2 linked regions of the Sagittula stellata E-37 genome follow. Each later gene encodes a partner of the first gene's protein in a complex. Links are inferred from orthologs where the notes say so. Each region holds a gene or a part of one and is shown on either strand. Other genes may lie near its edges.

Region 1 (3,387 bases):
TTTTCGTCAGTTCCAGCAGCTTGGACATTCCTTGGCTCCTGTCCTTTGGGGTCGGGGACGAAAATCGCTCGGAAACGTGGCCATCTTTGGGCTGCAAGGCGGACAGATCGCGGCGTTTCACCTATTTGGCAAAAAAATTAAGGAATTGTCACGGTATGTCGCTTGAAACGAAAGGGTGCCCGCAGGACACGGACACCCCTTTCTTAACCATTTGCGACTCGGGTCAGGTCAGGCTGCCGTGGCAATGTTTGAACTTCTTGCCGGACCCGCAAGGGCAGGGATCGTTGCGTCCGGGGTTGCCCCAGGTCGCCGGATCGGTTTCGTCGAAGGCGGGCGCCGCACCATCGGGCGCGCTCGCTCCGTCTTCGGGCAGCGCGGCCTGCGCGGAGGCCGCGTCGGCCCGGGCCTTGAGCGCGCGTTGCATCGCCTCCTGCTGCTGGCGCAGCTCCTGCATCATCTTCTGACGCTCTTCGTCGGACATTGGGCGAACCTGCGCGAGTTGTTCGGTCACCGTCTCGCGCAGACCTTCAAGGAGGTTCTGGAATAGCTGGAAGGCCTCGGTCTTGTACTCGTTCAGCGGGTCGCGCTGCGCATAGCCACGGAAGCCCACGACAGACCGCAGATGTTCCAGCGTCAGAAGGTGCTCGCGCCACTTCTTGTCGATGGTCTGCAAGAGGACCTGCTTTTCGATGGAGCGCATTGTCTCCGGCCCGAAGGCCTCCTGCTTTTCGGCCATCACCTTGTCGGAGGCTTCGCGCAGGCGTTCGGCGACCACGTCCTGGTCGACGCCGTCCTCTTCGCTCCAAGCCATGACCGGCGCGTCGACGCCCAGCTTCTCGATGCAGGCGGCGTAAAGCCCCTGGCTGTTCCACTGGTCGGCGTAGGTCTTTGGCGGGCAATAGGTATCGACCAGCTCGTCGATGATGTCGTGGCGCATGTCGGTGACGATCTCCGACAGGTCCTTTGCCTCCATGATCTCGCGCCGCTGTGCGAAGATCACCTTCCGCTGGTCGTTCTGCACGTCGTCGAATTTCAGAAGCTGCTTGCGGATGTCGAAGTTGCGGCCCTCGACCTTGGCCTGCGCGCGCTCCAGAGACTTGTTCACCCAGGGGTGCACGATCGCCTCTCCTTCCTTCATGCCGAGCTTGCCCAGCACGTTGTCGAGGCGGTCGGAGCCGAAGATACGCATCAGGTCGTCTTCGAGCGAGAGATAGAAGGAGGAACGGCCAGGGTCGCCCTGACGGCCCGAACGGCCGCGAAGCTGGTTGTCGATACGGCGGCTTTCGTGACGCTCGGTCGCCAGAACGAAGAGACCGCCGGCCTCCTTCACGGCGCCTTCGTCGGCGGCATGGGCCTGCTCGATGTCGGCGCGGATCTCGTCGGGATGGCGTTCGGGGTTGGCAGCGATGGCCTCCATCACCTTGAACTCGACGTTGCCACCCAGCTTGATGTCGGTGCCGCGGCCCGCCATGTTCGTCGCGATGGTCACCGCGCCCAGCTTGCCGGCGTCGGCGACGATCTGCGCCTCCTGCTCGTGCTGGCGGGCGTTCAGAACGTTGTGCGGCAGTCCGGCTTGCTGGAGCAGGCTGCTCAACATCTCGGACTTGTCGATGGAGGTGGTGCCGACGAGAACCGGTTGGCCCTTCTTGTGCGCCTCGCCGATCTCCTCGACGATGGCAGCGTATTTTTCACGCGCGGTGCGGAACACCTTGTCGTCGTCGTCGATCCGGGCGATGGGCCGGTTGGTCGGAACCTCCACGACACCCAGGCCGTAGATCTCCATGAACTCGTCGGCCTCGGTCAGCGCCGTACCGGTCATACCGCCGAGCTTGTCGTACAGGCGGAAATAGTTCTGGAAGGTCACCGACGCCAGCGTGACGTTCTCCGGTTTTATCTCCAGCCCTTCCTTGGCCTCAATCGCCTGATGCAGGCCGTCCGACAGGCGTCGACCGGCCATCATACGGCCGGTGAACTCGTCGATCAGCACGACCTCGCCGTCGCGGACGATGTAGTCCTTGTCCTTCTGGAACAGCTTGTGCGCGCGGATCGCCTGGTTGACGTGGTGCACGACGGTCGTGGATTCCGGATCGTAGAGCGTCTGGCCCTCGGGCAGCAGGCCCCGGGCGTGCAGGTGCTCTTCGAGGTACTCGTTGCCTTCGTCGGTGAAGGTCACGTTTCGGGTCTTCTCGTCGACCTCGTAATGCTCTTCCACCAGTTCGGGGATCAGCTTGTCGACGGAGATGTAAAGCTCGGACCGGTCCTCGGACGGGCCGGAGATGATCAGCGGCGTCCGCGCCTCGTCGATGAGGATCGAGTCCACCTCGTCGACGATGGCGTAGTAATGGTCGCGCTGATGGATCTGGTCCAGCTCCGACTTCATGTTGTCGCGGAGGTAGTCGAAACCCAGCTCATTGTTCGTGGCGTAGGTGATGTCGCAGGCATAGGCCTGCGCCTTCTCTTCCTCGGGCTGGCGGGGGTAGACGGTGCCACAGGTCATGCCGAGCGCCGTGTAGACTTTCGACATCCACTCGGCATCGCGCGTGGCCAGATAGTCGTTCACAGTCACGATGTGCACGCCGCGCCCGGTCAGAGCGTTCAGATAGGCGGGGAAGGTGGCGACCAGCGTCTTGCCCTCGCCGGTCTTCATCTCCGAGATGTTGCCTTGGTGCAGGAAGATGCCGCCCATGAGCTGCACGTCGAAGGCACGCAGGCCAAGCGCCCGCTTCGCGGCCTCGCGGCAGTTGGCGAAGGCTTCGGGGAGGATTTGGTCAAGGCTTTCGCCCTTGGCCACGCGTTCCTTGAATTCTTCGGTTTTTGCGATCAGGCCGGCGTCGTCGAGCTTTTCGAACTCGGGCTCCAGCGCGTTGATCTTCTCCACCAGCGGGCGGGTGGTCTTGATCTTGCGGTCGTTCGGCGTTCCGAACACCTTGCGCGCGATTTTTCCCAACATGCCTGGTTACCTGTTCCCGGTTTCGTGTGCGGCATCTGCTTGCCCGCCTCGTACCGAGCCCATATGACAGGCCAGGAGACCGGCCACGCAGGGCCCTTGCGGCATGTAGTCGGCAGGCCGGAAAGTGTCAACGCCGCCCGCTATCACGGGACAGGCATCAGGAGGACGGTATGTCTAAAACCACGCAAAGTCGGGTCACACTCACGCTCAGCACCGCGCTTCTCGCGCTGACGCTGGCGTTGCCCGCAGCGGCGGAAAGCGCCGGACACGGACAGGAAACCACGACCGAAGACCATTCGACCGACGCTGCGGGGCACGAAGACGGCGCGGTGGCCGAAGGCGCCGCCCCCGAAGAGACCGCGCCCGATGGCGCTGCCCTTACCGCCGAAGATCTCGCACAGGTTGTGGCGACGGTCGGCGGCACCGACATCACGGTC
Region 2 (2,971 bases), 230 kb from region 1 along the record:
CCCTCAGCGACTATACGCCCCCGGTGGCCCGACTCGACTTGCGCGGCCGCACTTCAAAGTCAAGAAAAGCCGTGGTTGGCCCGTATCGCTTCGAGGGTCACATCCGGCATTGGAGAAGCGACATGAAACTGAATGAACTGCGCGACAATCCCGGCGCAACCAAGACCAAGAAACGCATCGGCCGCGGCCCGGGTTCGGGCAAGGGCAAGATGGGTGGCCGTGGTATCAAGGGTCAGAAATCCCGTTCGGGCGTGGCAATCAACGGCTACGAAGGCGGCCAGATGCCGCTCTACCAGCGCCTGCCCAAGCGCGGCTTCACCAAGCCGAACCGCCTGAGCTTTGCCGTCGTGAACCTGGGCCTGATCCAGAAGTTCGTCGACGCGGGCAAGCTGGACGCCGCGAACATCAACGAAGACACGCTGGTGTCCTCGGGCCTCGTCCGCCGCAAGCTGGATGGCATCCGCGTCCTCGCCAAGGGCGACGTGACCACTGCCCTGACCATCGACGTGACCGGCGCTTCCAAGTCGGCTGTCGAAGCGGTCGAAAAGGCCGGTGGCGCGCTCAAGGTCGCGGCTGCGGAATAATTTCCGACCGCGCCACGCGGCGCAAAACCGGGTTGTGAGCGGCGCCAGCGCCGCTTACATAGCCCCCAGTTTTCCCAAAGCGCCGCCAGACGGAAAACCCGTCTTGGCGGCGTTTGCCTGAAAAGAGAGATCCGCATGGTATCCGCAGCAGAGCAGATGGCCGCCAACACCAGCTGGGCCGCGCTGGGTAAGGCAACCGACCTGCGCAACCGCATCTTCTTTACTCTTGGCCTCCTGATCGTCTACCGCCTCGGGACCTTCATCCCGGTTCCCGGGATCGATGGCGCCGCGCTGCGGGACTTCGTCGAACAGGCCTCGACCGGCGTTGCGGGCATCGTGTCGATGTTCACCGGCGGCGCGCTCGGACGGATGGGTATCTTCGCGCTGGGGATCATGCCCTACATCTCCGCCTCCATCATGGTGCAGCTCCTGACGGCCATGGTGCCGACGCTGGAGCAGCTCAAGAAAGAGGGCGAGCAGGGCCGCAAGAAGATCAACCAGTACACGCGTTACGCCACCGTGGCGCTGGCGACCATGCAGGCCTATGGCCTTGCGGTCAGCCTTGAGGGCGGCGATCTCGTGACCGATCCCGGCTGGTACTTCCGCGCCGCCTGCGTGATCACGCTTGTCGGCGGCACCATGTTCCTGATGTGGCTGGGTGAACAGATCACCGCGCGCGGCGTCGGCAACGGTATCTCGCTCATCATCTTCGTCGGCATCGTGGCCGAACTGCCCGCCGCGCTGGCACAGTTCTTTGCCTCCGGACGTTCGGGCGCCATCAGCCCGGCGGTGATCGTTGGCGTCATCATAGCGGTCGCGGCGCTGATCGCCTTCGTCGTCTTCATGGAGAGGGCGCTGAGGAAGATCACCATCCAGTATCCGCGCCGCCAGGTCGGCATGAAGATGACCGAGGCGCAGTCCTCTCACCTGCCGGTCAAGGTGAACCCGGCGGGCGTTATCCCGGCGATCTTCGCCTCTTCGCTGCTGCTGCTGCCGGTGACGATCTCGACCTTCTCCGGCTCGGATTCCGCCGGACCGGTGATGTCGACGATCCTCGCCTACTTCGGCCCCGGCCAGCCGCTCTACCTGTTGTTCTTCGGGGCGATGATCGTCTTCTTCGCCTACTTCTATACGTTCAACGTCTCCTTCAAGCCGGACGACGTGGCGGACAACCTCAAGAACCAGAACGGCTTCGTCCCCGGCATCCGTCCGGGCAAGAAGACGGCGGAATATCTCGAATACGTGGTGAACCGCGTGCTGGTGGTGGGCTCGCTCTACCTGGCCGGTGTTGCGCTCATGCCGGAGATCCTGCGGACGCAGCTTGCCATTCCGTTCTATTTCGGTGGTACTTCCGTACTGATCGTGGTTTCCGTGACCATGGACACCATCCAGCAGGTGCAAAGCCACCTTCTGGCGCATCAATACGAAGGTCTTATCCAGAAATCCCAATTGCGTGGTAAGGGTAAGGCGCGCAAGAAACGTGGAGGGCCTGCGCGGCGATGAATATCATACTTTTGGGGCCGCCGGGGGCGGGCAAGGGCACACAGGCACGGTTTCTGGTTGAAGAACGCGGCATGGTGCAACTCTCGACCGGCGACATGCTGCGCGAGGCGAAAGACAGCGGAACGGAAATGGGCAAGAAGGTCGCCGACGTGATGGCACGCGGCGAGCTTGTCACCGACGAGATCGTGATCGGCCTGATCCGCGAGAAGCTGACCACGGAGAAGGCATCGGGGTTCATCTTCGACGGCTTCCCCCGCACGCTCAAGCAGGCCGACGCGCTTGGCGATCTGCTGAAGGAAGTGGGCCAGACTCTTGACAAGGTCGTCGAGCTTCGCGTCGAGGACGAAGCCCTTGTGAAGCGCATCACCGCGCGCTCCACCTGCGGGTCCTGCGGCGAGGTCTACAACGACATCACCAAGCCCATCCCCCAGGACGGCAAGTGCACGAAGTGCGGCGGGACGGAGTTCAAGCGCCGCGCCGACGACAACGAGGAGTCGCTGCGCACACGCCTGATGGCTTACTACAAGCAGACGTCCCCGCTGATCGGCTACTACTATCACGCCGGTGTCCACACCCGCGTGGACGGGCTTGGCGAGATCGACGAGATCAAGTCGGCTATTGGCGGGAAGCTCGACGGCTGAACGTCATCCCCGAAACGAGTTGACCGAAAGAGGCCGCGAGAGCGGCCTTTTTTGTGCGCCGTCCCACGGCCAGCAGTTCGACATGGGCCCGCAAACTTGAGTCCGAGATGGCAGAGGACTTCAGGCTTTCGATGAACTCCGCCGCACGCATTTGCAGCACGTCGTCATAGCCCATGGCAAAGCGCCCGAAGCTGCGGGTGTCGGCCTGCATCGTCCGGATCACGTCGAAATCGGTATGGCGCG

Evidence for each region. Proteins that work in one complex are often made in the same cells at the same time.
Region 2: the proteins of secA (region 1) and secY are in contact, whole or in part, in a crystal structure (PDB 3DIN), measured with the Thermotoga maritima proteins. The link is inferred for Sagittula stellata E-37 from one-to-one orthologs. Residues at the interface, in WP_004082002.1 of Thermotoga maritima: Glu261, Ala262, Arg263, Lys300, Ala301, Arg302, Thr303, Ile304, Ile305, Leu323, Tyr324, Asp325, Pro326, Val329, Ser330, Tyr333, Ile336, Lys340, Phe345, Val349, Glu363, Phe364, Tyr374, Ser375, Gly376, Gly377, Glu393, Ile395, Thr482, Ser483; in WP_004081795.1 of Thermotoga maritima: Glu108, Gly109, Glu110, Glu111, Ala236, Glu237, Arg238, Arg239, Ile240, Thr241, Ile242, Gln243, Tyr244, Ala245, Arg246, Arg247, Val248, Thr249, Gly250, Arg251, Arg252, Val253, Tyr254, Gly256, Ala257, Ser258, Thr259, Tyr260, Leu261, Pro262.

What each region holds. Positions count from the first base shown.
Region 1 is NZ_CP155729.1:620,604-623,990, forward strand. The notes cover bases 24-3,342. They hold secA (preprotein translocase subunit SecA), read right to left. Parts: upstream 2,951-3,342; coding sequence 224-2,950; downstream 24-223. Other genes in these bases: ABFK29_RS02910 (hypothetical protein), read right to left, coding at 24-28; ABFK29_RS02920 (peptidylprolyl isomerase), read left to right, coding at 3,121-3,342. Outside these bases: more of ABFK29_RS02910, read right to left, coding at 1-23; more of ABFK29_RS02920, read left to right, coding at 3,343-3,387. UniProt on the Escherichia coli protein: Required for protein export, interacts with the SecYEG preprotein conducting channel.
Region 2 is NZ_CP155729.1:849,584-852,554, reverse strand. Bases 1-2,903 are described here. They hold secY (preprotein translocase subunit SecY), read left to right. Parts: upstream 1-719; coding sequence 720-2,087; downstream 2,088-2,903. Other genes in these bases: ABFK29_RS03965 (BLUF domain-containing protein), read right to left, coding at 2,703-2,903; ABFK29_RS03970 (adenylate kinase), read left to right, coding at 2,084-2,728; rplO (50S ribosomal protein L15), read left to right, coding at 123-584. In the rest of the region: more of ABFK29_RS03965, read right to left, coding at 2,904-2,971. UniProt on the Escherichia coli protein: The central subunit of the protein translocation channel SecYEG. Consists of two halves formed by TMs 1-5 and 6-10.